Regions from separate parts of the Clostridium sp. Marseille-Q7071 genome, predicted to be linked through region 2. Evidence: riboswitches for the same ligand, from Rfam matches in the RefSeq annotation. Region 2 holds a riboswitch; each other region holds the start of a gene.

Region 1 (11,365 bases), 1.6 Mb from region 2:
ACATCATAATTATCTAAAGCTTGTACAAGAAATGCTCCAAAATTATCTTTTCCTTCTTTTCTTAAGTAATTAATATATTGTTTAGCCCCCTCTCTTCTTTCTTTGCTTCCTTCTTTCTTCATTTCCCCAAGTTCAGCTAATTCAGTTTCATTTAATTTAAGATTTTCAGGATAAAAATCTTTAGAATTGATATTCGATAACACTTGTTCCTTTGCTGCTTGTCCACCAATTCTTTCAATTACATCTAAAAGTGAATCCAAGGTAGCATTTTTTAATGTATTTTCACTATAATAAGTTCTTATTATCTCTAAAAATTTTTCTTCTCCTACCTTTTGTCTAAGATTTTCAAATACTAATGCACCCATGCCATAAACTGTTTTGCCCCATTCTCTTGGATTTATTTCATTTACAGATGAATTTATCGGACTTGAAATATCTTTAAAATAATCTATCCTATCTCTTAAACTAAGTGCTATACCATGCTGTGAATATTTACCTTGAGTTTTTTCAAAATAATATGCAGTAGAAAAAGCTGTTAATGATTCATCTAAAAAAGGATTTTTAAATTCATTGTTACCTACAGTTACATACCACCATTGATGTGCTACTTCATGAACCATTGATTCTTCTGTAAACGCAGAATTAACATTATATTTCCCCATTTGAATTAATTGAGGATACTCCATAGCAAATCCCTGTACATAGGTTTCCACAGTATCAAATTCCTTATATGGATACTTACCAAAGTTTTTACCAAAGAAACTTAATGCATCTATAGTTAAATTTAGTAATTCTTCAGCATTTTTAGTAGTATTTTCATTTCCATCATAAATATAAAAGCTATTAACTGTTATATCGTCTACTTCTTTAGTAATAACTTTAAATTCTGGACTCATAATAAATACAAAATCTCTAACTTTTTCAGCTATAATATCATAAGTTTTAGTACCATCTTTTTCTTTTTTGCTTGAATTAGTTATACCAGTAGAAGCCAATTCCATATTGCCTGGAACATTTATAGAAGCTTTATAATTTGCTATATCACTATAATTGGATTCTCCTACAGGATGGAAGGGATTTTCATCCCAAGTATCAGTTTCACTATCATAAATAGATATTATTGGATACCAATTTGTAACAGAATAAACTTTATTGTAATATCCTAATCTATTTTGGCTCATAGGTAATTTAAGTGTAAAATCTATTTTTATATCTACAATTTCATTTGGTTTTATATCTGCTGAAGGTATAATTTTTAAGATTTGGTTATCTTGAGTAAATTTTATTTCCTTATTTCCAATAGTAACTTTAGTTATGTTTATATCATCAATCTCTTCTTCTTCAAGCTTTTCCTTTTGTATACCCATACTAGGCATTGTCTCTACACTTCCATAAGAATTAGCATATAGATGAAATACTAGTGATTTTAGATTTTTTCCATAAGTATTAGTAAATTTAACACTTTCAGTAGCTGTAAATGTCTTATTAGGCTCATTAAATTTAACATTAATATTGTATTGAGTTAAATTATCCTCAGTAGTAAATACAGAAGCAGTTGATTTATTACTTGGTAATTGTTCTAGTGCATCTGCAAATACTATAGGTGAATTAAAGGACAGTAGCATTACCAATAGGAGAATACTACTTAAGATTTGTTTGCAAAGTTTTCTCTCAAACAATTAAAATCATCTCCATTTACTATTTTTTACTTATTATGTATATAGTATCATATTTTATAAAATTATGTATATTATTTCTATATATAGCATTAATGTAATAATTAAATAATTTGAATAAAAAATGATGGATACCTTGGCTTTTTACCAATTCATCCATCATTTCTAATATACTAAGATTATTTTTATTCGGTTTTAATAAATCGTAAAATGATTAAAACTTTCGATTTTTTGCAAGCTCTTTTCCATTTATTTATATTAACTAACTGGCTTACATGATTGAATTTTTAGAGCTGGTGATTGAGGTGGAATTGAACTAGTCATTATTTCACTTAATCTAATAAACACAACATCACCTTTTGCAAAATTGCCTTCTTTAACTTCTTTACCTTCACAATCTAAAATTTTAGTATCTGGTCCAACTATAGCTATTAATTTTTCTTTATATACCTTCTGTCCTTTTATGTATCCTTCTGCCAATACCATAGTATTTCCCTGATTATCTTTATTAACTTCTAAAACTTCACCCATAAATATTGGTCCTCTATGTTTTTCTCTAGCCATTACAGGAATACCTATAGAAACAATAAAAAGAGCAACTAAAGCTGATATTATTATATTCTTCATCTTCATAATTTTAAATACCTCCTTATATACTTTATACAAAATTATCTTTCGCTATTAATAAAATATTATTCTTTATATACTAAAATACTTTTTTAAATAATATTATATTTTTAAATTTATAGTTTCTTCAACACAGAAGTTTTTTAATTATTTGCAAAATGTTATTATTATAATAATTACTAAATCATGGAGGATGGTATATGTTTAATAATATTAAGGTTATATATTTTGACATGGGAAATACTCTTTTACATTTTCATTACGGTGATTCTGATGAAGAGAAAGATATGGTCGGACTTTACAAATTAACTCAATATTTAAATAAATTTCACTCTAAAATAAGCTTTGAAGAAGTCAGAACGGGATTTTATAATAAATGGATGAGCATTATGAATTTAAGAAAAGAAAATCTTATAGAATATCCTATTGAAGGATTTTTAAATGAGTTTCTTAAAACCTATGATGTAAATCTTACAATTAACCAGTGTATTGAAGCAATACATATATTTTATAATGAATATAAAAAACAACTCCACTTTGAAGAAAACCTTCATGAAACACTAAGTGAAATAAGAGAAAAAGGATATAAAGTTGGTGTAATTTCTAATACTTGTTATTACGATGAGGTTATGATTGATTGCTTTAAAATTTCAAATTTGTATGAATTAATTGATGATTTCACCTTTAGCTATTCTCTAAAATTATGTAAGCCAAGAGAGGAAATATTTAAAAAAGCCTTAAAAAAAATGAATGCATGTGAAAAAGAGGCTATTATGGTAGGTGATAATTTAAAATGTGATATTAAGCCAGCCTTAGATTTAGGTATGAAGACTATATGGTTAAACAAAAATCAAAGTAAAAATCCTACAGAAATAAAACCACATATTATAATTTCTAATTTACATGAAATAAATGAGTTTATATAATCAATTCACAATTAAGAATTGATTAACTGTAGCGGCGAACACTGTTCGCCATATATTGCTGAATAAATATTAAATTATAAGGCACAAAGTGTAAATTGGCATTGCTAAAGCCCTAAGGTGCAGTAGGCAATAACACTATATACCTCTTATTGAACAGTATTATAATTATATTACTTATCTCTAAAGTTTTAATACAAATTAACTGATTTTGGCTCCAAGCTATACTGCACCTCAGGGGAACCCTAAAGGACTTCACTACTGTTCCCCAGAGGTGGAATATACATTTAAGAAATTATTTTGATTAAAAATAATTTCAACCATAATTGTCAATTTCCCATTGTCCATTGTCAATTGTTTAAAGTTGTGAATTGAAATACTCAAGTATGTAATTACATTGAATTATAAAGTTAATTTTCAATATAGTTTTTTATCTATATGTCCATATCTCTCATTTCAATTTCAGTACCTTCCGGCGCTTTAATTTTAAATAGATATCCATCTTCAACTTTATAAATTTCTTTTCCATCTTTAATCTTGAAATTGTTATAACCTAACTTTTTTATTCTATCAAATTCTTTTTGAATATCATCAACTAAAAAACACATATGTACTATTCCTTCGTTTAATGAACTCCAGCTATTTAACTTTTCTCCCTTTCTACCAGTTTGCAATTCAATCATAAATGTTCCTAATCTCAACCAAGTATTAAAATCTCTGCTATGAAAATTTGCTGTTTCTGTAACTAATTCAAATCCTAAAATCTTAGTGTAAAATTCAAGTGATTCTTTATACTTTTCTGTTTGAATGCAGACATGATGCATCATCTTTATGCTCATAATATATTCCCCTTTGTACATATAATTAAATAATGTTTTCTATTAAATTATATAGGATATTGATATAATTTCAAATAATTATAATTCCTATATATTGATGAAAAACTTAAATAAATTTAATAAAGAAAAAAACCGTGGTCACCCACGGGAAAAAATTTTTTTATTATATCAGAAGGGAATACTAATTGTGACTTAGCTATCAACATACTAAGTCACACTTAATATCTATGATAATATTAAAGATTATTAGCTTTTAATTAAAATAATTTTATGAGATTATTCCTTGCAATATTTCTTCCATTATAAATCTCATTCCATTAAAACCAACCAGTGGTTTTCTATCATATATAAGTATTTTTTTCACATTTGGACTACTAATTTGTATTTTTGAGGATGCTTCATTTAAACTATAAATAAATTCTCCATCCCCTAATAGTAGGTTAGTCTTACTATTTATTAGTTCGTTTTTCTTACTCTCTGTAGGGTTTACATATAGCTTTCTTTCTATCTTCTCATTAAGCTTTATATATTCGCCTTTTAAATTGTGGTTTATTACTACAGATTCTACTTCAAGCCCTAATTCTTCCTCTACAAATCTACTCATTCCATTTACAACATCGTAATATCCAGTAACTAAACACTTAGTATTATTTATTACCTTTCTTGTATGATGTTTAAATCTTACAAGAGCTTCTCTACATTTAATCTTACTTTTTTCTAAATAATCACTATTGCATTTTATTCCTGTTAACTTTTCTATGGATTCAATAAAATTCAAAGTACCACTGGTTCCATAAAGGCATGGGGTTATATATTCCATATTATATTTTTTCTTTAGTATTTTTGAAGCATCTATTCCTTCAGATCTTACAACTATGTTAAAGCTTGCTTCAGAAGCTTTTTTTATTTTTTCAATAGAACTTCCATTTGTAAATATTGTGTGTATTTTCATTCCAAAGCCCTGTAACATAATTTCTTCTATTTCTAATAAATCACTATTAAAATTATAGTAATCTGGAGTAAATCCAATTACATTATAAGTCATATACTTTTTCTCCTTAGGAGGCTCTACAATTTTATTACAGAGCATTTTCAATGCTTCTCTTATACCTAAAGAAAAATCTCCTTTTGGTTTTCCAAAATATAGGGGGATGACTTTTCCTTCTAGTTTACCATCCATCTTAAGAAGAAAATCTTCTCCATCAAATCCAATAATTGAACATAGAATTGATGGGGCTACGAAAATAATCTCGGGTTTTCTATCATCATATATTTCTAAAATTCCTTTTTTAAGCGGTTCTATGTCTCCAGAAATAACTTGAGATTCATCTAATTGACAACAATAAACTTCTCCTTCTCTATCAACATTAAATTTTTCATATATGGAATTTAAATAATGGGCTGTACTTATAGCTCCATACTCCACAATTATGCTATTTTTAATGTTTAAAAGTGTCCATAAAAAACCCATTCTAAAGTTAGGTAACGGTAAAAAACTATTATTCATGTCTATCCCCCTTTACAATTTTATGACTCTTTCTATTTTAAAAAACTTACTACCAAAGATAAATCTCATATATTAATTGAATCATAAATATTTTTATAATCTTAAATTCAATCTATGCTATATTAATAAGATTTTAAGTTATGATTTTAAAATATACGTAAAAAAACTTCTCAACCACAAGGATTAAGAAGTTATACGCCAATATAAATATACATCAATTATGTATATTTAACAATTCCAAAATAACACTCACCATCTCTCGTAGTTTAACTGTGTTTAGATATAGGCAGGTCTTCTGGCTAAAGAATCAACACTTTCCTACCCTTCCCAAACAAAAGTTCAGTGGCACAACTAGGAAAATTCCTCTCTTACAGCGACGGGATCGCGTGGGATTTACACCCAACTTCCCTTTTAATCAATTAAAATATTTACTTTAATTGAACCTAATCTATTCTATTTACTTTTCAACATTTAAAATGTTATCATAATTCAAAATATTTTTCAAGTAGCAAATTATAATATTTTTCTCTATTTTAAAAATATATTAAATAACTTATGAAATTTTCATAATGAAAAGTAGAGAAATACCCTATCAGTAATTTTTTATGATATAACTTTTTACTAAACTCATTCTACTTTTAAAAAATATATCTTATAAATTAAAAATAATGATATAACTCTTTCAAATAATATTAACAAATATTATATTTAAAAATAAAGTACTAGATAAATCTAGCACCTTATTTTTCTACTACTTCTGCTTGTTTTAATGTGTAACTTTTTTTAAATTTCTTAAAACATATAAATGATACTATTAAACTTATGCTTTCAGCAAAAGGTACTGTTAACCATACACCATTAATCCCAAAAATTTTAGGTAATATCATAAGTCCTATTAAAATAAATATAATACCTCTACTAATAGAAACTATAGATGATGCTCTGGCGTTTTCAATTGATTGGAAATAGGAAACCATAGAGATATTGCATCCCATAAATATGAACGCCATGAAATAAAGTTTTATACCTCTTACAGCCATAGTCATTAATTCAGTGTTCTCATTATTAAATAAAGAAACTATAAATTTAGGGAAAATTAAACCTATAGAATAAAATATTATTCCAAATATTCCTGCTGTTACAATAGCTAATTTCAAAGATTTATAAACTCTTTTTTCTTTTCTAGCACCATAATTTATACTTATTATTGGCTGTATTGCTTGTGCTATACCATAAAATATAGCTGCACAAATTAATGAGATATTAGCTATTATACTATAGGCAGAAACCCCTATAGAACCTACTAATCCCCAAATAACATTATTAAAAGCAAATATTATCATTGCATTTGACATTTCCATTATAAAACTTGGTGTACCATTTTTAAATATTCTAGTTATAGTATGAATATTTAATTTAAATTTATTAATTTTTACTTTTAAAGTATTATTACCTTTTATAAAGTGAAGACTTAATAAAAGTAAAGTTATTGTTGGAGAGCAAACTGTAGCTGTTATTGCACCTTTCATTCCCCATCCTAATTTCATTATAAATATATAATCTAGCACTACGTTTGAAAGATTACCTATTAGCACACTCCACATAGCAAGCTTTGGATTTCTATCATTCCGAACAAATACTGATAGCATTTGAGATAATATAAATGCAAAACTAAACATCATTAATAGTCCTAAATAATCTTTAACTAGTGGAAATATTTCTTCTGTAGCTCCTAAAAAATAACATAATTTATCAACGAATACTACACCAAAAACAGTAAATAAAAGTCCTAGAAATATACTTATTACAACAGAAGTTGTAAATATTTCATTAACCTTATCATACTCTTTTTGCCCCATAGATACAGAAGCTGCTGTAGCTCCTCCAATTCCTAATAAAAGTCCCACAGCACCTAGTACATTATACATTGGAATAGCAATACTAAGAGCTGCCAATCCCTCACTTCCTACTCCACGGCCAATAAATATAGTATCAAAAAGTATATTTAAAGATATTCCAAGCATACCAGCAATACTTGGAATTAAATATTTAATAAATATCTTTTTTATATCATCATTTAATAAATCTGCTCTCTTGCTCATATTATTACCTCCCCTTAAAATAAAATTGCAACTAAAGGTTATTTTAAAGGTTATAGTAGCTATAATGTCAAGAGTTTTTAATAGGAATTTGTATTTCTTTTATATATTCCCCTTTATAATCGGAAAAAGCACTATCTATTATAGTTATTAATATACCGTCACCTATAACTTCTAATTTATTATCTTTTATATATCTCATCAATTCTTCATAATATTTTCCACATTCATCATTATCTCCATTATATGCAATAGTGGCATATTTACCTTTATGTAAAATATTTAGATGTTCTCCATTTATTATATCTTCCTCAAATATTAATCCTACGGTTTTACAATGATTATAGTTACCTTTTTCTATATCTTCCTTTGACGTAATACATGCTATTACTCCATTAAAGAGTGAAAGATCATCTTTAAGTATTTTATATAGTTCTTTCAAACCATACTCAAAATCTATAGTGTCAATATGATGTTCTAAATTAAAATATGATATTTTTCTAGATTTTAGCTCTCTAATAGAGCATTTATAAGCACTATCATCATTTTGATAACTTTCAATTAGTTCTACCCTACTTCTTATACTATTTAAATGTTTATTAAGGGTTTCTATTTCTCTTATTATCATTTTTTCCTGATGTTTTAATAACTTTATCATGGAATTTAAATCTCTATCATGGAAATAATCTTTTATTTCCTCTAATGGAACCCCTAATTTTTTAAAGAATAGTATTGAATCCAAGGTAGCAAACTGCTCAATGTCATAGTATCTATACTTATTTTCATAATCTATATGTTGAGGTTTAAAAAGGCCTATTTTATCATAATATCTTAGGGTTTGTGCGGATATATTATGAAGTTTAGCCATCTCACCTATTAAAACCTTATTTCTCACAAGCATCCATCCTTTCAGAATATTTTTTATTTAATGTTGGTATCTAAAATAATAAGCTAAAGATTTTATATATTTTATATAGAAAAAGCCTTGTCATAAAAACAGACAAGACCTTTAAACATTATATTGTGCTAACTTAGAAAATACATGATGGACAACACATACATCATTTAGTGTATTGTTTTGCTCTTTTTATAAGTTTGCCATATAAATAAACATCATGTGCATCAAAATGTTCTACTGTAAACATTTGAGTTTCAAACCATTCTACATCAGTATTCTCGTCTGGCTTTACTACCAATTTCTCAAGTTCATTACATATAAGTATATATGCTATTGATAAATGCAGATGAGAACTGACATATTTTCCTCTCTTATTATGGCCAAAAACCGAAAGAATATCAATAGATGCAATTTTTTTAGATAGAGGAGCCATATTTAATACACCAGTTTCTTCTCCTGCTTCCTTAATAGCTACATGTAATAAATCTGAATCACCATCAGCATGTCCACCTGTCCATGCCCATACGCCACGAATATTATGGTGAATCATTAATACTTTATCTAATGATTCATTCATTAGAAATCCTGAACTTGTAATATGTGCAATCTCATTTGTCCTTAGCAAAACATTATCTCTATACTGGTCAATATAATTCAAAATTATTTTTTTGTCGTTATATTCCTGCTGGTTATCTGGTATGAACTTAACGATTTCCTCTATAAAATCCATCCTTTCTGTACCTCCAAAATTATGTACAATGTAAAAACTATTACTTCATACTTACAATGTACAACGTCCCATATGTATATTCAATCCACCTAGTAAAATCCCTTTGTATTAGCCCTTTTTTGAATTAAAAACTCTCCTTTAAGGTTATATATATTCATGTATCACTGCACAATACTGTCCTTCTGGTGAACTCTTACCCTTAGGTGCTATTTTACCACTTCTACTTTCATCTTTATTTAATATGTTAGAATATTCCATAAACCCTCTTCCTAAATTCATATATGTATGTTTCATAATTAAAATTATCTTCTAAAAAATTATACCATATTTAACTAAATATACATCAATATATTTAGTTAATATGGTATATTTTTTAGAATTTTCTTTCAATTTAAATTACTATTTATCTGGATTCAGTGTCCTTAATTTTAGATAAGTTTCTTTGCCACTTGCCCAATTTTTTAAATTAATTAACCGTTCACCATTATCTCCATGCTCTTCATTATTAAAGACCTCTTGCAGTCCTTCGCAGGGCAGCTGTGAACAATGTCCACAATGATTATATCCCTTATCAATTGAGCATTTTGCAATTGAACATTCTCCCCAGAAGGGCTTACTTTCACAACCTTGACAGCCTGGACAGTTTGTTTTTTCCTTCCATTCACATACTCCACAATAGGCACCACACATTCCAATCATTTTTTTATCCATATATGATTCCCCATTCTTATTTTGAAAAATATTTTATTGAAAAAAAATTTCTCCTATATAATAAATCATAAAATTTTCATTTAATTTATTAAAGATTTTCTCATAACAAAATATCTCTAAAACTGCTAATTAAGAAATCTTAAATCATCGAATATATTGTCAATCCAAACTTGAATATATTTCGTTTCAAATTTTAATATGCAGTATTCAGGATCATTAATTCCAAGTGGGAAATGTTCTATAAACCAGTCTTGCCAAAGTTCTTCCTTTATATTTTTATCTTCTATAATGGTAATATCACCATTTAATGTAATGTTATTACGATCTACATTATAACAAATGCTAGCCTTACAATTCCTTTGAAAATTCTTAGTCTTATTAGAGCTTGTCCCTGTAGAAAACCATGCAATATTTATTCCTTCTGCCTTTAAATTTGATATTGTAGCAGTTCTTGGATAGCCGTCTTCATCAATGGATGAAATAGTAGCCACTTCTGCTCTCTCCATTAACTCTCCAGCCTTTATAAGTAAATCTTTTGTCATATAAAAAACATCCTCTCTATCTTTTTTCTATATGATATCACAGTGAACTTGCCAACTGTATGTCATGTTCATTTATACTTATTTAAAATATTCCCTGCAGATACTTTTAGCTGATCTATTATAAATTTAGGTGATAAAACTTCTACCTTATCACCTAGTCCCATTATAAACTTTATGGCAAAATCATGATTAGTATAATGCAAATCAAATTTAATACGGTTATCCTCAGTAATTTCATATGAATTCACTCCATAACTCTCAACCACTTCATACTCAATAGATCGATCTATAAGCATAGTAATAACTTTTTCATCTTTAGTAAAATAGTTATCTAATTCTGTTAGTTCAGTTGGAATGTGACGAGTAGTAAATTTTATATCACTTTCTTTAACAGAATTCATCCTATTAAGCTTAAAAAGTCTAAAATCCTTACGTAATTTACAATAACCAAAAACATACCATGCAGACCATTTAAAAGTAATAAAATAAGGTTCTATACATCTTTTAGATATTCCCTTAGGGGAGAAATATTCAAATGTCACTTTACTTTTATTATAAATTGCTTTTTTTAATATACTTATTTTCTGAGAAAGGCTTGTTTTATAAAATGAAGATAAATCTATAAACATGTTGTTACTAACTGATATAGTATCCTCTTCCTTTGGCATAAGCTTTTCTAAAAGTAACTTAACATTACTATCATGTGATATGCTTTCTATACTTTTTAAGCCTATCATTATATTTTCAAGCTCCTCAATGGTGAACATATTTTTATTAAGCTTATATCCCTCTGAAATACCAATACCTCCATTG
Region 2 (11,365 bases):
TGAATTTTCAAAATATTATTAAAAAAATTAGAGAAGACTTTGTTCCTTCTCTAATTAATATCATACCATTTTAAGTCAATATTTCAATTTGATTCTATAAGTAATCTTGAATATACAATAACATATATAGTAATTTATAACATTGAAAACTTTAAAAAATAGAACTTTTATAGTCTCAAAGCCTTAAAAAAATAAGTTTATAAACTTATCTTTTTAAAGCTTTTTTTAAGATTTTTTCTTGAATATATACTGGATATAAGTCCTAACATAGCCATATTAGTAATCATTGATGTGATCTTATATCCAATGAAAGGCAATACAACTCCAATTATTGGTGCAAGATTAAGGCACATCATAATACTAATTGTAAACTGAATAAGAAAGGAGATTGTAATTCCTAAAATTATATTTTTTCCGTAATTATTTTTTATTAATTTTATATTTCTAAATAAAGATATTATAAAAATAATAGATAATACTATTATAAAAAGTGCAGCAGCCCATCCAAAATAACATAATATTAGAGTAAATGTAATATCATTCGCATCAAAAGATATCATATTGATTATATCTTGATTTAATGTTCTTCCTATAAATTGAGAAGAATCCATAATTTTAGATATTATATTATTTATGTAAGCTGCACCCTTATTAATGTCTCTAAAATCTATAAAACTTGTTAGTCTTGCTAAACGATAGGGATTCATAAAACAATAAAATAAACCTCCTAAAACTGATGAAAAAGTAAAAATTATTGGTATTTTTTTATTTTTACAATTTTTAATTGTTAACACTATAAATACAAAAGTAAATATTACAGCATATATCTTATTCATTTCTAAAAATAAAATATAATTAGATAAAATAAACATCCCAATAAGTCTAAATATATTATTTTTATATTTAAAGTCCATATTATTTATAATTCCACTTATTGAAATTAAATAAAGAAGCATGATTAATGATCCTAACATAATTTCATCTCTAACTATTGACATTCCACTTTTTGATATATAAGAAAGTAATCCTACTACAGTTGATATTCCATAAATATGATATGAATACTTTTCTAGCTTTCTATAATCAAAATAATATATGCCTAAAAACACTCCTATTCCAAGTAGAAAACAAACTATACTTTTAACGGTTTGATTTTCATAGCTCTGCATTAAATTGCTAGTTATTAAAAAATTAACTACTATACCAAACAATGATAATACGATTCCTATAATCAAAGTTTTATATTCTATTTTTTTCTCATATACCTTATTAAGCTTAAAACCTATTTCTCCTGAATCTCCCACATCCCTTATAGCTAATTTATAAGCTTCATCTGGACTATATCCATTATCTATATATTCTAATGCTAATTCCTCAATATGATTTCTTATTTCTTCTTTTATTTCTTCATGTACTTCTTTACATTTAATAACACTACAAACCTCTTCTAAATAAGAGCTAATTCCATCCATTACATCAACACCCCCTGGTATAAAAGATTATCAACTGCTCCTTTAAAGGTTTTCCATTCCACTTCTTTTTCTTTTAAAAGTTTAATTCCACTTTTAGTAATCCTATAATATTTTCTTTTTCTTCCCTCATCACTTTCAACCCAATAAGCTTCAACTGCATTTTCCCCCTCTAAACTATGGAGTATAGGATATAAGGTACCTTCTTTAAAAGTAAAAATTCCACTGGACTTTTCTTTAATTTCCTTAATCATCTCATAGCCATACATAGACTTTTCTTTTAAAAGACTCAAAATTAAAATTACTGTACTTCCTTTTAATAGTTCTTTACTTATTTTCATAGTTCCACCTCCAATACATAGATTAACAATGCATAGTAAATCTATGTATACAATAAAATAAATATCCCAGAAGCTCTAATAAGATATACTATTAATACTATAACTTTTTAATCTGTGAATCTATTTAGAATTTTTTAATGATGCAATAAATCTATGAATTTATGACATTATTAAAACTATTTTTAAGATTTTTTCTTGAATATATACTGGATATTAAGCCTAGCATTATCATATTGCTTAACATAGATGATCCACCGTGCCCTATAAAAGGCAATGCAACAATTAAAATTGGAGATAAATTCATTGACATTAGTATATTAAGGACGAATTGTATTCCAAATGCTGTAGTTATACTTATCATTATATTTTTTCCATATCTATTTTTTATTATCTTAGTATTTTTAAATAATATAACTATAAAAGTCAAAATTAATACTATTATAGCTAAAGCTACTATCCACCCCATTGCAGATATTATTGCAGTAAGTACAAGATCTGTACCATGTCCAGCAAATCCCTCTATTTTACTTGTATCAAATTTCCCTATAATATGAGAAGATGATAATATTTTTGAAATCATCATACCATAAGGATCACTTTTGAATTTTAAAAATGCAAATAACCTCGCTCTACGATATTCACGACTTATGATTGGTACTATAATACTTCCTAATGTACCTATCCCCAAAGCGCTAGGTATAAATTTATTATGACTGTTTTGAAAAAGTAAAATAATAAATGCAACAGTAAAAATAAGATTATTGACTATATTCATTATATAAAACAATGAAAAGTTTCCTAGAATAAAAATTCCTATAGCAATGAGTATTTGCTTTTTTTCTTTAAAATTAATGCCTTTAATAATTCCACTAATAGAAATTAAAAATCCTACCAAAATAAATACTTCAAAATTTACAATTCGAAAATTTATAACTCTAAAGCTAGGTCTTCCCCACATTGATTCCCCTAATGTTACTTGAATAAAAGATAAGATTACAGAAACTATAAATATATAATAAGAATATTTCTCTAATTTTCTATAGTCAAAATAATATATACCTATAAATGCTCCTATTCCTATGATAAAATATATTACTTGATTTACTGGAGAAGGATTATAAAAACTTAATTTATTATTTAAAATAAATTCAAAACCAAGACCGAATAAGCTTAACAATATAGCAATAATCAAAGTTTTATATTCTATTTTTTTCTCATACACCTTATTAAGCTTAAAACCTATTTCTCCTGAATCTCCCATATCTCTTATAGCTAATTTGTAGGCTTCTTCTTTTTCATATCCATTGTCTATATATTCTAAGGACAGTTCTTCAATATGACCTTTCATTTCTTCTTTTATTTCATCATGCACTTCTTTACATTTAATAACACTACAAATTTCTTCTAAGTAAGAGTTAACTCCATCCATTACATCAACACCCCCTGGTATAAAAGATTATCAACTGCTCCTTTAAAGGTTTTCCATTCCACTTCTTTTTCTTTTAAAAGTTTAATTCCACCTTTAGTAATCTTATAATATTTTCTTTTTCTTCCCTCATCACTTTCAACCCAATAAGCCTCAACTGCATTTTCCCCCTCTAAACTATGGAGTATAGGATATAAGGTACCTTCTTTAAAAGTAAAAATTCCACTGGACTTTTCTTCAATTTCCTTAATCATCTCATAACCATACATAGGTTTTTCTTTTAAAAGACTTAAAATTAAAATTACCGTGCTCCCTTTTAATAGTTCTTTACTAATTTTCATAATTCCACCTCCAATACATAGATTTACTATGCATAGTAAATCTATGTATATGGTAAACCATATATTTCATGTGGTCAAGTGAAATATCACCTTCTTAAAATAAAGATTTTATAATTTCATATAATCGAAAGAAAAATTTCACCTAAAAAAAGAAGAAAATCAATACTTGATTTCTTCTTAAAGCTTCCATAACTTCTTACATTAAAAAACTAGCAATTTTATTACTAGTTTTTAATTTTAAAATTGCTTTTTATATATTAATTTTTAGTATATAAAAAATAGTACCTAGTTTGCTTAATTATTTCTGCTTTCTGATGATTTTAATGTTATAACCACAATTTCTGGTCTATTAAATATGCGTTGAGGAAATAAACTATTACCTAACCCTCTATTTACTATCATATAAGAATCCTTTTCTTTATAAAGTCCTTTAGTATATTTAGGGAAAATTCCTTGCATTGGAGCAAATAATCCACCTACTAGCGGGAGTCTAATTTGTCCTCCATGTGCATGACCAGTTAAAGCTAAATCTATATTTAAACTACTATATATATTAAATTTTTCTGGCCTATGACTTAAAAGCAGTTTAAAATTCTTATCTTCTTTTATTAAAGGCATAAGATAATTTTCTACAATATTGGCTTCAGTATCTTGTCCATAACCACTTAACGGATCTTCTATTCCTATAATTTCTATACTTTGATTATTTATCTTTATTAACTCCTTATGATTTCTTAAAACCTTTATTCCTAAAGCTTCTAATTTATTTTGTAGATAATCTACATTACCGTATCTCCATTCGTGGTTCCCAGTTACATAATAAACTGGTGAAATCTTAACTAATTCTTTCATTAATTCTAAGCTAGGTATCTCATCATATTTTCTACTATCTATTAGATCACCTGTAAATGCTATAATATCTGGCTTCTCTTTTTTAATTTTATTTATAATATATTTTTGATTTTCACCAAAGCTCTTACAATGCAAATCAGATAAATGTATTATTTTAATTTTGTTATTATTTTCCATTTTGCTATGTTCAATTTCTATATAACTTTTAACAATCGAATTATTTTCTAGGTATAAGAAAATTAATATAAGTAAAGCAACTACTACTGTCTTCTTTAAAGTTTTCATAATTATTTTCTCCTTAAAATTCTTTTATCAAGATTTATTCAACAATATATGAAAATTTCCTCTAAAATTACTCTATAAATAAACTACCTTAAAATTTAATGTATATCTCTATGGCATTTTAATTCACAATGCACAATGCACAATGCACAATTAAGGTGGAAATTATTTTTGATTAAAATAATTTCTTTAATGGATCTTTTAATTAGCAATGCAATTGCTAGTGTTTTATTGTAGATGTGAACGGTGTTCGTCAGTTCTTTTTAATACGTCTTATAGTTTAACATTTATTCAATAATATATGGCGAACACTGTTCGCCGCTACAGTTAATCAATTCTAAATTTCTCAGTTGCCACTGAGAAATATCTGAAATCGTGAATTGTGAACTGTGAATTTTGAATTTAGTAGTTTTAGTTGCCATACCAATAAGTGTTAATTATTCTCAGAGACAGATTAAACTTAGGAGTAGTACATCTTATATTATATATAGATATGCTGCTTGAAAAAAATATTTTTACTCAATCTTTAAAGAAATTGGCTTAATCTCAAATTAAAAACTTTATTAAAAAGTTATCTATAGCTTTATATACATCAATAATTTAAAGATAAAATTAAATAGCTAGATTTTTTTAAAAATAAATTCTTTAAAATTTAATGTATTTGTGATATACTAAACTCAACGAAATATGTTAAGTTTATGGTACTATTATTAGTATAATAGGGAAAGTGGTGAAAATCCACTACAGCCCCCGCTACTGTAACGAAGACGAATCTTGACCACTGAGCTTGTGCTTGGGAAGGTGAGAGGAGATTGATGCGTGAGTCAGGAGACCTGCCATAAACAACTTGCTGTGCCTTCGGTGGGAAGGAAAGTGGCGTTGATACTTAAATAACCTATTAGGATTTAGTATGCAAACTCACTTATTGTGAGTTTTTTTATTTGCGTAATATTTGTGTAAATATACTAGGTAAAGGTACATAAGCTAGGAGATGATTAATGGATGATTCAACTAATAGGGCTAAATAGAGAAGTTGATATAGAAACACGAAGTTGCTTTAGCATTGCTAGCAATGTATTAGAAGAAAGCTTATTAAAATTAAGAGGAATTTGTGATGAAGTAGTTATACTTTCTACTTGTAATAGAACAGAAGTTTATTTTACCTCTGAAAATGTAGATGAAAACATTATAAATAATATTTTTACAATATTAAATTGGGATATAGATAATAAAAAATATATATTCCACTCAACAGGTGAAGCTGCTATAAAACACTTAATGGAGTTATGTTGTGGCTTTCATTCTAAAATTTTAGGTGAAGATCAAATATTAGGTCAGATTAAAGATGCTTATTTTGCTGCTGTTAAAGCAAATAGTTTAAAAGGTATTTTAGAAAGACTTTTTACTAATGCCATAGCTTGCGGCAAGGAATTTAAAACTGCTACAACCCTATATAAAATTCCTGTTTCTGCATCTTCAATTGCTGTGAAAGAAGCTATAAAAAGAAATAAAAGAAATTATATGATTATAGGCTTTGGTGTAATGGGAAAGCTTTGCTATAAAACTTTAATAGGAAATGATAATAATTTCGATAACATATACATTGTAGGAAGAAATGTAGAAAAGATTAAAAAAGATGAATTATTAACCTGTAATGATAAAGTAAAAATAATTTCTATGGAATGTAGGAAGCAATATTATGATTTAGTTGATACAATAATAAGCTGTACTTCATCACCTAATACTATTATAACTAAAGATGAAATTCCAAGTGATAAAGAACTATTAATATTTGATTTGGCAGTTCCTAAGGATGTTGAAAAAAATGTAGAGCTACTTAAAAACGTCACAGTATATGATATAGATAAAGTTCATATAATTGATGAGGAAAATAAAAAATTAAGAAGAGTTATAATGGATAATCATCGATATATAGTTGAAAAGTATATAGAAGAATATAATGAATGGAGAACTCTTAGGGGCTTATCTCCTCATATCATTAATATGATAAATAAAGGTAATTCCATTTATAAAAACAGGTTTAAAACCTATACTCAAAAAAAATACACAAAAGATAATGATAAATTAGTTGAAACTTTAATTAAAAGTACTAGTAATGCTTATGTAAATAGAGCCATTGAAGTTTTAAAAGAGGAAACCTTAAAAGGTAATGGAGATGAAACATTAAAATTAATACAAAAAATCTTTTGTGATATAAATTAAATAAGGAGGAAGAAAATGAATTCAGAAAGAAGTTTTAAAATTTTTGAAGAATCAAAAAAATACATACCAGGTGGAGTTAATAGTCCTGTTAGAGCTTTAAAAGATATGGGTATAACGCCTCCTGTGATAAAAAAAGGTGATGGTGCATACATATTCGATGAAGATGGAAACAAGTATATTGATTTTATTGGTGCTTGGGGCCCTATGATATTAGGTCACAATGACAATAATGTTATTAATGCAATAAAACAAACTTGTGAAGAATCTATAGCCTTTGGTGCACCAACAGACTTAGAATTACAACTTGCAAAACATTTATGTGAAACTTTAGATAATATAGATTTAATAAGAATGGTTAACTCTGGTACAGAGGCTACTATGAGTGCAGTAAAACTAGCAAGAGGATACACTAATAAGAATAAAATTATAAAATTTGCTGGATGTTATCATGGACATTTTGATGGATTTTTAGTAAGTGCTGGTTCTGGAGTAATGACAGAAGGTATTCCTGGTAGTGCTGGTGTACCTCAAGAAAGTATAAAAAATACATTAATAGCTTCTTACAATGATATTGACAGCATAAAAAGTATCTTTGAAAAATATGGTGATGATATAGCTGGTGTTATTATAGAACCTATCGCTGGTAATATGGGTGTAATAAAAGCTACTAAAGAATTTATGAAAGAATTGGAGTCACTATGTAAAAAATATGGTGCTTTATTAATATTTGATGAAGTAATGTGTGGTTTTAGGGTTGCTTATAAAGGAGCTCAAAGTCTTTATGATGTAACTCCTGATATAGTTACCTACGCTAAAATAATGGGTGGTGGGCTTCCTTGTGGCGCCTATGGTGGCAAAAGGCAAATAATGGAAAATCTTTCACCTATGGGACCTGTTTATCAAGCAGGAACTATGTCTGGAAATCCTATAGTTATGGCTGCCGGACTTGCAACTGTACAAAAGCTACATTCTCATCCAGAATACTATGAACATCTTGAAAAATTAGGTAAAAAACTTCAGGATGGAATGGTTAAAATAGCTAGTGAAAAAAATATTCCTATAACTATAAATAGATGTGGAGCTATGATGACTATATTCTTTACAGATTTAAAAGAAGTAAAGAACTATGAAGATGCTAAAACTTGTAATACAAAATTATTTTCAAAATTTTATATGCATATGCTCAAAAATGGTATCTATATTGCCCCATCTCAATTTGAGGCATTATTCTTATCAGTAGCTCATACTGAAGAAAACATAGACAAATTCTTAGATGTTTTCAAAAGCTTTGATTCCAATCAATAGTCTGATCAACTATTGATTTATATAGATTTTTAAAGGCCTTTAATCTATTTTATTACAATTTGTAGCAGTGCTTTAAAACTTATTAAATTTATAATTATATACTAAAGTAATTATATTTATCTTTTACTAAGATTAAATTCTAACTAATATCTTTAAAGCATTGCTATTATAAAAGATGGAGGGTTTAATATGAAAAAAAGAAATATTTTATTGCTAGGTTTAATACTTTCAATAGTTATGCCTTATAGCGCTTTTGCAATGCATATTGCAGAAGGATTCCTAAGTCCATTTTGGTGTATAGTTTACTTTATTTTATCCGCACCATTCTTCTTCTTAGGGGTTAGAGCAATTAATAAAAAAACATATAATAATAAGGATTTAAAAATGCTTTTAGCACTTACCGCTGCCTTTTGCTTTGTTTTATCTGCATTAAAACTACCTTCTGTATCTGGAAGTAGTTCACATGCTACTGGTACTGCCCTTGGAGCAATTTTATTTGGACCTTTTGCGATGACGGTAATAGCATCACTAGTGCTACTATTTCAAGCTCTGTTATTAGCTCATGGTGGTTTAACAACATTAGGTGCAAATGTATTTTCTATGGGTATTATTGGACCAATAGTTGCATTTTTAACATATAAATTATTTAAAAATAAAAATAAAAAAATAGCTATTTTTTTAGCAGCAGTTTTAGGGGATTTATCCACTTATGTTATTACTTCAGTACAGATGGGACTTGCTCACTCTGGAGGAAATTTTATAAATGCTTTCACAAAATTCATTTCAATTTTTGCAATAACTCAATTACCATTAGCTATAATTGAAGGTATTATTACTGTATTAATATTTGAATTTATTGAGAAACATTCTAAGAATGAACTACTAGCTTTGGAGGAGATGGTATAAATGAAAAGAAAAAATATTGTACTTGTATTGATTTGTATTTTTCTTGTAATCGCTCCCCTTGCCTACTATGGTTCTACTAGTGAGTTTGTAGGCGGAGATGATCAAATGGAAGAAGTAATTTCAGAAATAAATAAAGATTATGAACCTTGGTTTAGTAGTATTTGGGAACCACCTTCTTCTGAAATAGAAAGTTTACTATTCTCTCTTCAAGCAGCAATAGGTGCAGGATTTGTAGGCTTCTATATAGGTAAGAAGAAATCGTGCTCAAAAATATAATAGCTTATTCTAAAATAAGTAGTCAAATACATAGGCATCCTTTTGAAAAGTTATGCCTATGTATTTTTCCCATTATTATCTTAGGATTTTCCAATACTATAATACCAATTATATTAAATATAATAATCTTTATTTTTCTTCACATAAAGGTCAATAATCCAATAAATATGGTTTCAAAATTTTCTTTTGGTGCCTTTATATTCGCTTTGTTATCATCAATTACTTTTATATTTACTTACGATTTAAATTATATTTTATTAATATTATTAAAAAGTTTTTCTGGTGGACTTTGTATTGCATACCTTTCTTTAACTACACCATTAGACCATATTTTATATCTATTCTCCAAAAGTAAGAGTCTTAGAGAAATTTGTGATATAGCTAAAAATATGGAAAGATACATATTATTGATTGATGATGAAGCAAGATTACTATACAATGCTATAAAATCTAGAAGTGGTTTTACAACCTTTAAATTAAAAGTTATAAATACAGGGAAAATGCTAGGTTTATTATTCCTTAATACTATGAAAAGATGGGATGAAATAAAAGAAGGCTTAAACTCTAGATGTTATAGAGGAAATCACTATTATAGTGGTTTTGATTTTACTATAACTGCTAAAAATTGTGGATATATTTTTATTTATAATATTATTTTAATAATGATGATTCTAATCTTATAAGAGTATTGCAACTAAGGTTGAAATGCTCTTTTTTTATTTTTGTTTAAGAATAGCTTTATAATATATTGCTGAAATTAATAATAAAACTAAAATTTAGTAAAAACAATTATTAACATTTCTTTACTACATAAAAACCTTTGAAGATTTCAAAGTTTTTTTTAAAATAATATGATATTTTGTTATTTGTTTAACATTTTTTTCTAGCAATATTGATTTTATAATTGCAAACATTTTTAATTCTTTAATATTTTTATAATAAAAATATAAATTTTAATATAAAAATTCAAGAAATCATATATAAGCATAATAATAATTTGAAATTCTTTTGCGTTATAAAGTTACTTATTAAATAATTATACTGTATAATATGAATTTTCTATGCATATTACTTATTTTTTTGCACTAAATGATTGTAATAAATTATTAATAGTTAATTTTTTAATTATTCTTAAATTTAATTGAAAACTTGCTGTTTATAAGGTAAAATATTAACAATATATTGAAATAGGAGGATTAATATGAGTAATGAAATAAGAAAACCTAAACTTTTTGAAGCATTATTACCAATTATTTTTTTAGCAGTATGCCTCTCTGTTGGAATAATATTATATGAATCAAGTCCTCATATTCCTTTAATTATCGGCTCAATAGTTGCGTCTTTGGTTGCACTTAGATTAGGGTTTAAATGGAAGGACTTAGAAGAAGCATTTATAAACTCTATTCAAATGTCTATGCAGGCAATAATTATTTTGATGATAATTGGAATTATTATTGGTTCTTGGATTCTTAGTGGAACAGTTCCTACTATGATATATTACGGACTTAAAATCATTTCTCCTAGTATATTCTTAGTTGCCTCCTGTATTATGTGCTCAATAGTTTCTCTAGCTACAGGTAGTTCTTGGACTACTGCCGGAACTGTTGGTATAGCACTACTAGGAATTGGTCAAGGTCTTGGCATTCCAACTCCTATGATTGCCGGTGCTATTATATCTGGCGCATACTTTGGAGATAAAATGTCACCTCTTTCTGATACTACAAATTTGGCCCCTGCTATGGCTGGTGCTGAACTATTTGAGCATATAAAACACATGATTTATACTACGGCTCCAAGTATGGTCATAGCTTTAGTAATCTATGGAATATTAGGACTAAGATATTCTGGTAAAGAATTAGATATAACTCAAATTAATACTATATTAAGTGGACTTCAAACAAATTTCAATATAACCCCATGGCTTTTAATTCCTCCAATAGTCGT
Region 3 (11,365 bases), 570 kb from region 2:
TGCAAAACAAATACAGAAAGTACTAATGTAAAAGTAACTGATAATGATTATAAAACATCAGTTATTAAAGACTTTAGTAATACTACGGAAATTGTGTCTACAGAGAAAAAAACAACTAAAAGTTCTGTAGGTAAGTTCTTTAAATCAATGTCAGAATCACTTTCTGTAGCTGCAAACACTGTAAAAAATGTAACAACATCAATATCAAATAATGTTAAGAAAACAGCAGTGTCTATAAGTGAAAGTGTTAAAAATACAGTGACTTCAGTTTCAAGAATTGTTAGAGAAGCATCAAATGCAGTAAGCGAAAATATAAAAAAGGTTTCTGAATCAGTAACTAATAAAATAACAAAAACTGCTTCACAAATAGCTAGTACTGTTAAACAAGTTACAACTACTGCGTCGGGGTTAAAACAAGCAGCTGAAGAGGTTAAAAATTCTGTTACAGCTATCATTAATACAACAGTAAAAACAGCAGTATCTGTAAGTGAAGATGTTGTGAATGTAGCAGGTAAAGTTGGACTTGCAGTAGCTAGTATCAAAGCTGTAACAAGTGATCCTAATAGTGGAATTATAAAAAAAGCAGTAGAAACTGCAGGTATTATAAAGAGTGGAATAGACTCTGTAAAAGAGCCTATAAAGAGAATACCAAATACTATTTCAACAGCTTATAAAGATATTGAAAAAAATTATAAAAATACTGTAAATACTATTAAAGAATCAATGTCTACTGTTAACGCAATTAAAAAAGATATAGTATCAGTTAGCAAAGAAGTAATTTCCACTGCAAAAACTATAGCAACTGAAGTAAAAGAGGCAAGTATAAGTATATCTAATACTTTGAAACAGTCTGCATCTGATATTAAAGATACAGTTACCAAAGGTATTAATGAAGTGACGCAGGCAGTAAAAGAAGGTTATACAGATTGCAAAAATGAAATTAATGAATCAATAGGTGATATAAAAAATAATGGTGGAATTAACCCAGCATTAGCTTAAAAATAAAACATTTAAATTATTTGTAGATAAAAGAAATATGTATATAACTTGTTAACTAACTTCCCTTAATAGGGACGGTTCATAATATATTCTATAAATAATATTATTTTATAAGAATAAAAATGAACCGTCCCTTTAATTTATAATATTATTTAGGACATAATTGATACCATTTATTTTCCATTGTAGGTGGAGTATAAGCTTTCATCTTATCTATTAATGATTTAGGGTTATCTGAAACTAAAATAAGCTTCATATTTGACTTATTCATAAAGCCTTCATTACAAGTCTTTTCAAGCATATTTAAAAGAGGATCAAAGAAATTTGAAATATTTAATATACCAATAGGCTTTTTATGAATACCAAGTTGGGCCCAACTTAGTATTTCAAAAAATTCTTCGAAGGTGCCAAGACCACCTGGAAGAGCTATAAAACCATCAGAAAGATCAGACATAGTTTGCTTTCTTTGATGCATATTTTCAACTTCAATAAGTTTGGTTAAATTTCGATGAACTATTTCGCCAGAGAAAAGGGCTTTAGGCATAACGCCTATAACTTTTCCATTATTTTTTAAAACTTCACTTGATACCTCACCCATAAGTCCTATCTTTGAACCACCATATACTAATTCAATTTCATTTTCTACTAATATTTTTCCTAATAATCTAGCACTTTCTTTATATTCAGGGCGTGATCCTAAGTTAGAGCCAGAATAAACACATATTTTTTTCATTGATATTACCTCCAATATTTTTAGTTATAATTTATAATGTTAAAAGATTATCTTAACTATTGCTCATAGGTTATTAGTTAAGATTTAAATATTAATTATAATTAATGAGTTTGAATAATATAAACACCTAAAATTAATAAAATAATTCCTAAAACTCTTAATGAATTTATTGTGTGAATTTGATTACCAAGCAATCCAAAATGGTCGAATATAACAGCAAGAATTATTTGACCACATATAACAAGACTAAACATATTAGCAAATCCAATTTTAGGAGAAGTAAATATGGTAGTAAATATATAAAATGCTCCTAATAATCCTCCTGTAAACATCCACCAACTTGTATTTTTAATATTAATAAAATTTTGAGGTGAACTAGAGCCGCTTAATACAGTAAAGAAGAATGTTATAGTAAGTACTATAGTTCCTACAGCGAAGCTAATAAGGGATGAAAGTATAGGACTTCCTATTTTTGAGCGAAGTTCTCCATTTATACCTACCTGTAATGTTAAGGCGAAACCTGATATTAGCGCTAGAAAGTAATATATAAATCTCACAGCATAACCTCCATATCTTTATTATTTGATTAATTTTATAAATTAATTATAATTAGTTTATAGATATAAATAAAATTGATATTTAATATAGGAGGTATACTAAAATTTTATATGTATATTAATCTTGAACTTTATAGAATTTTTTACGTCACAGCTAAATTAGGTAGTATATCTAAGGCAGCAAGAGAACTTTTTACATCCCAACCAGCTGTTAGCCATTCTATAAAATTGTTAGAAGAAAAATTAGGAGGACAAGTATTTTACAGAACTCCAAAAGGAGTTTCTCTTACAATAGAGGGTGAAGTTTTATTTAAGTATATAGAGCAGGGCTATGGGTTTATGCAGACAGCAGAAAGAAAATTTATGGAGCTTAAAAATCTTAATTTAGGTCAATTAAGAATAGCAGTTTGCAGTACAGTATGTAAATATTACTTAATGAATTATCTTGAAAAATATAAAAAAGAGTTTCCTAATATAAAAATTTATATTACAGATAAATCTACAAGTAAAATAGTTGAATTGCTAGAGTCAGGAGAAATAGATATTGGAATTATAAATATGAATATTAATAAAAAAGATTCACTTAATATTATAAAAACATTTAAAACACAAGATTGTTTCGTAGTAGGTGAAAAATATAAGCATATTTGTAAAAAACAAATAACTTTAAAAGAACTTACGAATAATTATCCTATTATTTTGCTAGAAACTGGTGGAAATTCAAGAGACTATATTGATAAATATTTTAGATCAAATTCTTTAGTTGTATCACCAGAGATAGAGTTAAGTAATATGGAATTATTGATTGAATTTGCAAGGAGAGGCTTAGGTGTTTCTTGTGTTATAAAGGATTATATTCAAAATGAATTAGAGGAAAAGCAACTATATGAAGTGCCTATTAAAGAAAAAATTCCTGAAAGGAATCTAGGAATAGTAACTAAAAAAGGTATTCCTATATCCACCGCATCAGAAAAATTTATTGGACTTATCAAAGATTTACACTAAGGGACGGTTCATAATTACAATTTAAATTATATTATAATATTTTATATAAGAGTAAAAATGAGTTCTCCATTCAATATTAATAATATATTTTTATGTTATAGCTGCAGAAATCAATATAGCTATTTTATATTTTAGAATAGGAGGAGATTAAAATAAGAGGGGCGATACTTGGAGAGTGTACTTATATGGACGAAATTTTTTTAGCATTTAATAATATGCAATTGAATTATAATTGGCTAATTACAGATTATGAATGCAATGATTATCCAGATGAAATGATACCTTATAATAAGGAGTATGTTTGGATTTCTGGAAGGGATTTATGGAGAGTTGTATGTGAAAATGGAATACAATTTATATGGGGAGTTTTTTCTGCCTTCTCTAAGGATGTTACCTTAAATAATGTTTTGAAATACTCTTTACCATATGCAGATGGAAACCCTAATTTTTGGGTTAAAAATATTAATATGCAACATCCTCTTGCTGAAATAGAAATAGTACCTTGGGATTCATCGCTTGTTTTGCTCATATCAAAGCATGATGAAATTATAGAGTCCTTTCTTAACTATTCTCCATATGCTGAAGACTTAGTAACATATAATAGTAGAGAATAAAAAACATCTACTTAGCTAAATTTCGACTAAGGGACGGTTCATTAAAAATATCTAAACTTTCTAATTATCATATGAAAATTTTGTTTAAGGCTTTAAGGAATGGCAATAATTATAAAAAACTACGATAATTGGAGGAATTAAGGTGGCTAGAACAGCTAGAGTATTAAGCGAAAGCGGAATATATCATGTTATGACTAGAAGTTTTCCTGATAAACCTTTATTTTATGATGATAAAGATAAAGAAAAAATGCTTCAAATCTTAAGAAAATTGCAGATTGAAGAAAATTTTAAGGTTTATGCCTACTGTTTAATGGATACCCATACCCATTTTTTAATAGACATTAATGGTGGAGATTTAAGTAAAATGATGAAAAAATTTAACTTAAGATATGGAGGATATCTTAGAACGTGCAAAAATCATAAAGGACCGGTATTTAGAGATAGATATAAAAGCAAGCCCATAAATAGCGATGCATATTTAATAGAAGTTTCTAAATATATACATAGAAATCCAGTAGATATAAAAGAATACAAAGAAAAGCCAGAAGAGTATACATATTCAAGCTTATCATTGTATCTAGGACTAGAAAAAAATAGATTTAATCTTTGTAATGAAGAATATATAATGAGTTTTTTTGGTAGGAGAAAAAGAAGAGCAAGAGAGAACTATTATAAAACTATGTTTAATATAGAAAAAGAAAAACTTAAAGAAATGGAATTTGAAAATGATAAGTCAGAATATAAAAGTGAAAAAATCATCTTACTTAGAAATTGTTCAGAAAAGGAAATAAGCAATTTTATTTGTGAGAAAACAGGTGTTGAGGAGATAGAGTTAAAACTAAAACATAGAAGAAAAAGTAGAAAGGCAAAGGCGATATATACAGTTTTTTTAACCCAGTTCAGTGGCAAAAGCCAAAAAGAAATATGCAAAACACTAAAGAACATAACACAATCTAATGTATCTATACTTTGCAAATATGGAGTAGAACTGATAATTAAAGATAAATTTTATAAAACTATGTTAGATGAATTAGTAGAAGTTAATCTTCAAAAAATAGCATGTTAATATAAAAAAAATTTTTTATATACTATGTTATTATGATTGTAAGAAATAGGACAAGCTTGAAATATTACAATAAGATTTTGATAAAACTTAAGATAATAACAAATCTAAATATATGTAATTAATTAAAATAAGCAAGAATATTGAATTTTTATTTTTTATCTAAGGGACGGTTCATAATTATATTCTAAATAAGATTAAAATATAAGAATAAAAATGAACCGTCCCTTATACTTAAAGGATTAATTTATTGGTAAGAATAGGTTAATAAAAATGAGGAAGAAAGCTTAAAAATATATGTATATAATTGTTATTAATATATGATTTTAGAGGTGAGTTTAGTATGGATAAGATTACAACTACAGAAAAATGGAATGCTGTAATAGATTGCAATAAGCAGTATGATGGATTATTTTATTATGCTGTTAAATCAACAGGTATTTTTTGTAGACCATCCTGTAAGGCTAAGACACCACTAAAAAAGAACATTTTATTTTTCAATAGTGTAGATGAAGCTATAAATGCAGGCTTTAGACCGTGTAAAATATGTAGACCAGATATAAATGAACATATTTATGAACCTAATAAAATATTAATTGAAAAAGCAAAAGATATGCTAACTTTAAATTATAATAGTGAATTTAACTTAAAGTTTATATCTCAAGAAATTGGTATAAGTGAAAGTTATTTTAGAAGACTATTTAAGCAATATTATAGTTTAACACCCAATGAATATATTTTTAAGATAAGGATTAATAGGTCTATGGACTTATTATCAAAAACTGATTTAGACATACTTGAAATAGCTTATGAAGTTGGATTTAAAAGTTTGTCTAATTTCTACAAATATTTTAAAGAACAAGTTGGATATACACCAAAGGAATATAGAAAAAGAAATAATATAAATGAGGTGAGTATAAGATAATGCCTTTATTTTTTTATGATACAGATATAGGAACAATTGGAATAGAGGAAAAGAAGGGAGAGATATGTGGTGTATACTTTAAAGATAAAAGGTTACCACAAGAAGTAGATATTTATGAGACAGAAATAATAAAAGAAGCATCATATCAACTTAATAAATATCTTTCCGGAAAGCTTAAAACTTTCTCATTACCTTTAGCCCCTAGTGGAACAGGATTTATGCAAGAAGTATGGCAATTGATATGTGAAATCCCTTATGGAAAAACTTTTACTTATAAGGAATTAGCAGAAAAGGTTGGCAGACCTAAAGCAGCACGTGCAATTGGGCTTGCATGCAACCGTAATCCAATACCAATTTTTATTCCATGTCATCGTGTTGTAGGTAGTAATGGTAAGCTTAATGGATATATTGGAGGAATAGATATTAAAGAACGATTATTATTATTGGAGGCAAAGCGATGAAGGGATTAATACAAATTTATAATTTACTATTAACGGCTTATGGGAAAAGAAGTTGGTGGCCTGCAAAGACAGATTTTGAGATGATGGTTGGAGCAATACTTACACAAAATACATCATGGACTAATGTTGAGAAAGCAATAACCAATTTAGGAGATAATTTATCACCAGAATTTATAGAAACTGTTTCAAATAAAGAACTTGGAGAAATTATACGACCTAGTGGATACTATAATCAAAAGGCGATTAGACTAAAGGCCCTTACTTCATGGTTTAAAAAATACTCATATGATATTAAAAATACAGAGGGTATAAATGGACAAGTATTACGTGATGAATTATTAGAAATTAAAGGAGTTGGAAGGGAGACTGCTGACTCAATTTTAACTTATGCTTTAAATATTCCTTTTTTTATTGTAGATACTTATACTAAGCGCATATTATATAGAATTGGATATGATATACCTAAAAATTATGATGAGTTAAGAATTAAAATTGAGGAGAGTATACCAAAGGAGTTATACATATATAATGAATTTCATGGCCTTATCGTAGAACATGCTAAACGTTATTGTAAAAAGTCACCTAATTGTAGAGAATGCCCACTTGAATCTATATGTGAAAAGAGAATTTTAGTAGCTATATAAAGTAATTGATGTTCTAAGGGACGATTCATAATTATATTCTAAATTAAGCTCTTAATTTTAGGAATAAAAATGAACCGTCCCTTAGAATTTTAAACATATTAGAAAGTTGATACATATTAAAAATATATTTAAACTTTTAAGAAATATTAAAAAAAAAATATATCTATGTAGTTTTTTGTCTACTTGTGTTAACTAGTATGTTATTGTATAATCGGAGTAGCGTAACAAAATTGAATAATAAAGAAATAGGTTTAGTGCAGATAATTGCCTGCATTAATTAAAAGGGAAGCTGGGTGAAAATCCCACACGGTCCCGCCGCTGTAAGAGTGTAGTCTTTTCAAATAAACCACTGGGAAACTGGGAAGGTAGAAAAGATGATAATACTTGAGTCAGAAGACCTGCCTATTTTTTCACCGAAACTCTACGAGTGATGGAGGGTGTTTTAGATATTTCTTATTTTACACAAGGAATAGTAAAACCTCTTGATTTTTGAATTGAGAGGTTTTTTTATATGAAAATTTTTAAAAGATATTCTAGAGGAGGGGAATTGAATGAATAAAAATAAACCTTTGAAAATAGCTTTTTATGGAAAAGGTGGTATAGGGAAATCTACAATAGCATCAAATGTTGCAGCAGCTTTTTCTAGTATTGGACTTAAAGTTCTTTTTATAGGTTGTGATCCTAAAAGCGATTCTAGTAGAAGTTTAATAGGCAAAAAGATACCATCTGTTATTAAAAGTCTTAAAGAGAAAGGAAACAATATCGTAGAAGAAGATATTATAAAGATAGGCTTTAATGGGATTTCTTGTGTTGAAGCAGGTGGCCCTGAAGCTGGAGTTGGCTGTGCAGGAAGAGGCATAATAACTATGGTGGAAGAACTTGAACATCTTAATATCTTTCAGAAGTCTTGGGATGTAATTATATATGATGTATTAGGTGATGTTGTTTGCGGTGGGTTCTCTGTTCCAATGAGGGAAAAATATGTAGATGCAATATATATAGTGTCTTCTTCAGAGTTTATGTCTATGTATGCAGCTAATAATATTATGAAAAGTGTAAAAAGATTTTCAGAAAATCAAGACCCTATTTTTGGTGGACTTATTCATAATCATAGAAATTATGACTCCAATGATTATGTAATAAAAAAATTTGCAGATAAATGCTCTACACAAATGGTTTCACAAGTGCCATATAGTAAAGAAATAGCCATTGCAGAACTTGAAGGAAAAACAGTCTTAGAAAAGTTTTTTGAATCTGAAATTTCCAATGTATTTATTGGTTTAGCAAAGAAAATATTAGACAAGGCTGATTATAGTATTCCAAATCCCTTAAGTGAAGAAAAATTAGAATTATTTTCAAAAGAAGTTGCACAAATAAATTTAAATATAAGAACTAACTAGAAGGGGAATGTTATGGAAGAATTAAAAAAACATGATGATTTAAAAAGAATTAGGGAAAAATCAGTATTAAGAAGAGCCATACATAAAGATAGTTGTAATGAAGTTATAGACCTTGCCTTAAAGATTCCAGACATACATGTATTAGTTCTTGGACCAGAATCTTGCTTAAGGGTACTTTATTTTAGAGCTTTTAGAAAAGAACTCCTAGATAGATTTTACATGCTTAATGTTACAAATATTGATCTAATTACTAATAGTCATATGGAGTCATTAAAGAGTGCTCTTGAATCTATTGTCGTAGATTCAAATTATACATCAAAAGGGATTATCGTATATATTTCCTGTAGTGATATTGTTATGGGAACAGATTTTACCAGTGGTATTCAATATATTGAAGAAAAATATAAAGTTCCTGTAAAAATATTTCAAAGAGGTCCACTTTCAAAAAGAAGAATGCTTCCAAAGGAAAGATTAAGTAATATATTTGCTGAAATTTTAGAATTTCATAATAAATCAAGTAATGATATTAATAAAAAAGCTGTAAATATTTTAGGAGAAGAGAGAGTTTCAAAGGATAGTAGTTTATATAAGATAATAAATAAAAGTGGATATGATAAAATCAATGATTTCTGTAATTTAAATGATTTTAAAGATTTCATGGAGTTTTCTAGAAGTAATATAAATATAGTTACTCACAAATTTGGAATAAATTTAGCTAAAAACTTAGAAAAAAAATATAATATTCCATACTGTTTTATTCCTCAAAAGTATATATTAGATGATTTGAGAATTAATTATCTAAAGTTATCTGAATTTTTAGCAGTGAAGGATGATTTTGAAAATATTGAAAAAGAATTTGAGAAATATTTAATGAGTATTCCAGAGGATATTTTTCATAAAAGCCTTGCAGTTGGTTTAAAAGATAATTCATTAGAAATTGCTATTTCACTTTTACAATGGGGATTTGATGTAAGGGTAGTATTTATAGAGAATATCTCTATGGAACAATTTGAAAAAATAAAATCCTTTAAAAATACAAATGAAATAAAGATTTACACAAATTCTTTTTTAAAAGAAAAAAATAACAATGAATTTAAACATATTGAAATTGCTATAGGAGAATATGCAATAAATAAATGTCCTAATGCTAAACTTGTAAACTATAAAGAATCTTATGATATATCCTTTGAAAATATTAAGAATTTAATAGGAGATTTAATATGATGAACTTATGCAAATATTTACCTCCAATAGCTAGTGATTATTCAGGAGTATCTTCAATAGTTTTTGAAATGAATTCATTGAATATATTATATTCACCAGGGGGATGTGATCACTCTATTATAGAGGTAGATGAAATAAGAAATTTTTTTAAAACTTCACTTTTAAGTACAACTCTTAATGAAATTCATGTAATAGCTGGAGCTGAAAATGAGTTTATAGAGAGCTTGAAAAAAATCGATATAAGTAACTTTGATTTTATTTCGCTTATAGGAACGCCTATATCTGCTCTTACTGGAGTTGATTTTAATAGTATTGCCTCCAAAATTGAAAGAGAATTAAAAATACCAGTTGTAGTTTTTAATACTAGTGGCTTTGAAAGTTATCCAATAGGAATTTCTGAAGGATTGTTTAAATTAGGAGAAAAGTTTTTAAATGAATCTAATATAGGCTTAAGAGAGGATTATATTAATGTAATCGGATATACTCCCTTTGTATTAGGGAATAGAGTACATTTGGACGAGCTATTTGAAGCTTTACATAGCTCTTCATATAAAATTAATACATTTGGAGAAGATGGATACAGTTTAAATAATATAAAGCTTTTATCCAAAGCAAAGATTAATATAGTTATTTCTTTGGAAGGACTAAAATTAGCTAAATACATGAAAGAAAAATTCAATATTCCATATATTCTAGAATTACCAGTTGGAATGACAGGGATGAGAAATTGTATAGATACCTTAGAAGGATTTAATATTTCTATTGCTAAAGATATACGTTTAAAACACTCAAATATAGATATAGGTAATAACTACAAATTAGATGATAAAAAAGTTTTTATAATAGGAGAGCCTTTCATTGCCACCGCCGTAGAAAAATGTCTTAAAGAAGATTTTACAATAAATAATATATCTATCTTATCAACAATAAAAAAAGGGACTAATTCTGAGAGATTTTATGTAAATAATGGATATTCTGAAGTGGAATTTTTTGAAGAAGAAAAGAAAATTTTAGAGGAAATAAGTAGTGGAGATATTATTATAGCTGATCCTATTTTTCAAAATTTTATTTCATATGAAAATAACGTGAAGTTTATTCCACTCCCTTATTTAGGATTTAGTGGAAGGGAGTTTTCTCATATTGATTATGAATACATTGGGGAAAAAGGATTTAACTATTTTAAAAAATACTTAGAAAATTAATAGAGTTTAGGAGAAGTTTTTATGAATAAAAAAACAAGAAGTTTAAAATTAATAGTTATGTCAGTACTGTTAATATCAATTTTTATTATAGGGGGATGTTCAAATAATAAAAATAATGAGTCTACTGAAAAGGAAAGCACTAAGCAAACAGAAAAAGAAAAAACAGATGGAGCTAAGACTATTGTAGATACTACAGGTAAAGAAGTTAAAATGCCTTCGGAGATTAAATCTATTGCAGCAGTACCAATTCCATGGGCTTCTATAATTTATACAGTTGATGGTAATGGGGAAAGAATTAGTGGAATGCATCCTTCAGCGAAAAAATCTTATGAAAAATCTATCTTAAAAGATATGGCTCCAGAGCTTAAAAATGCAAGCACTAATTTTGTAGATAATGATTTCACAATACATATGGAAGAAGCAAAAAAGCTTAATCCTGATGCTATGATAATATGGGATTACCAAGAAGCTGAAATTGAACAGCTAAAAAATATTGGGATACCTGGTATTGCATTAAAATATGGGACCCTTAAAGATC

What was found. Region 2 has a riboswitch for cobalamin ahead of hemA (glutamyl-tRNA reductase). Riboswitches for the same ligand answer to the same signal wherever they lie in the genome.
Region 1: linked by a shared signal. The riboswitch ahead of ACWPW7_RS07820 (nitrogenase component 1) and the one ahead of hemA (glutamyl-tRNA reductase) in region 2 are both predicted to bind cobalamin.
Region 3: linked by a shared signal. The riboswitch ahead of ACWPW7_RS18340 (nucleotide-binding protein) and the one ahead of hemA (glutamyl-tRNA reductase) in region 2 are both predicted to bind cobalamin.

Annotation. Positions count from the first base shown of each region.
Region 1 is NZ_CBCOPR010000001.1:1,682,405-1,693,769, reverse strand. Features, by position in the region: gene ACWPW7_RS07840 (M1 family metallopeptidase) at 1-1,679, opposite strand, end outside; gene ACWPW7_RS07835 (hypothetical protein) at 1,935-2,309, opposite strand; gene ACWPW7_RS07830 (HAD family hydrolase) at 2,504-3,229, shown strand; gene ACWPW7_RS07825 (VOC family protein) at 3,661-4,065, opposite strand; gene ACWPW7_RS07820 (nitrogenase component 1) at 4,334-5,572, opposite strand; cobalamin riboswitch at 5,840-6,034, opposite strand; gene ACWPW7_RS07815 (MATE family efflux transporter) at 6,313-7,674, opposite strand; gene ACWPW7_RS07810 (MerR family transcriptional regulator) at 7,742-8,566, opposite strand; gene ACWPW7_RS07805 (NUDIX hydrolase) at 8,733-9,299, opposite strand; gene ACWPW7_RS07800 (DUF3795 domain-containing protein) at 9,699-10,010, opposite strand; gene ACWPW7_RS07795 (pyridoxamine 5'-phosphate oxidase family protein) at 10,136-10,552, opposite strand; gene ACWPW7_RS07790 (helix-turn-helix transcriptional regulator) at 10,621-11,365, opposite strand, start outside.
Region 2 is NZ_CBCOPR010000001.1:3,278,937-3,290,301, forward strand. Features, by position in the region: gene ACWPW7_RS15550 (FtsW/RodA/SpoVE family cell cycle protein) at 198-1,472, opposite strand; gene ACWPW7_RS15555 (PadR family transcriptional regulator) at 1,472-1,810, opposite strand; gene ACWPW7_RS15560 (FtsW/RodA/SpoVE family cell cycle protein) at 1,962-3,239, opposite strand; gene ACWPW7_RS15565 (PadR family transcriptional regulator) at 3,239-3,577, opposite strand; gene ACWPW7_RS15570 (metallophosphoesterase) at 3,872-4,714, opposite strand; cobalamin riboswitch at 5,394-5,566, shown strand; gene hemA (glutamyl-tRNA reductase) at 5,714-6,934, shown strand; gene hemL (glutamate-1-semialdehyde 2,1-aminomutase) at 6,950-8,239, shown strand; gene ACWPW7_RS15585 (energy-coupling factor ABC transporter permease) at 8,429-9,145, shown strand; gene ACWPW7_RS15590 (energy-coupling factor ABC transporter substrate-binding protein) at 9,146-9,421, shown strand; gene ACWPW7_RS15595 (CbiQ family ECF transporter T component) at 9,406-10,104, shown strand; gene nhaC (Na+/H+ antiporter NhaC) at 10,623-11,365, shown strand, end outside.
Region 3 is NZ_CBCOPR010000001.1:3,845,990-3,857,354, reverse strand. Features, by position in the region: gene ACWPW7_RS18385 (hypothetical protein) at 1-999, shown strand, start outside; gene ACWPW7_RS18380 (LOG family protein) at 1,148-1,732, opposite strand; gene ACWPW7_RS18375 (DMT family transporter) at 1,834-2,289, opposite strand; gene ACWPW7_RS18370 (LysR family transcriptional regulator) at 2,401-3,294, shown strand; gene ACWPW7_RS18365 (hypothetical protein) at 3,480-3,908, shown strand; gene ACWPW7_RS18360 (transposase) at 4,051-4,974, shown strand; gene ACWPW7_RS18355 (bifunctional transcriptional activator/DNA repair enzyme AdaA) at 5,315-5,896, shown strand; gene ACWPW7_RS18350 (methylated-DNA--[protein]-cysteine S-methyltransferase) at 5,896-6,357, shown strand; gene ACWPW7_RS18345 (endonuclease) at 6,354-7,001, shown strand; cobalamin riboswitch at 7,232-7,421, shown strand; gene ACWPW7_RS18340 (nucleotide-binding protein) at 7,553-8,401, shown strand; gene ACWPW7_RS18335 (nitrogenase component 1) at 8,414-9,625, shown strand; gene ACWPW7_RS18330 (nitrogenase component 1) at 9,622-10,827, shown strand; gene ACWPW7_RS18325 (ABC transporter substrate-binding protein) at 10,849-11,365, shown strand, end outside.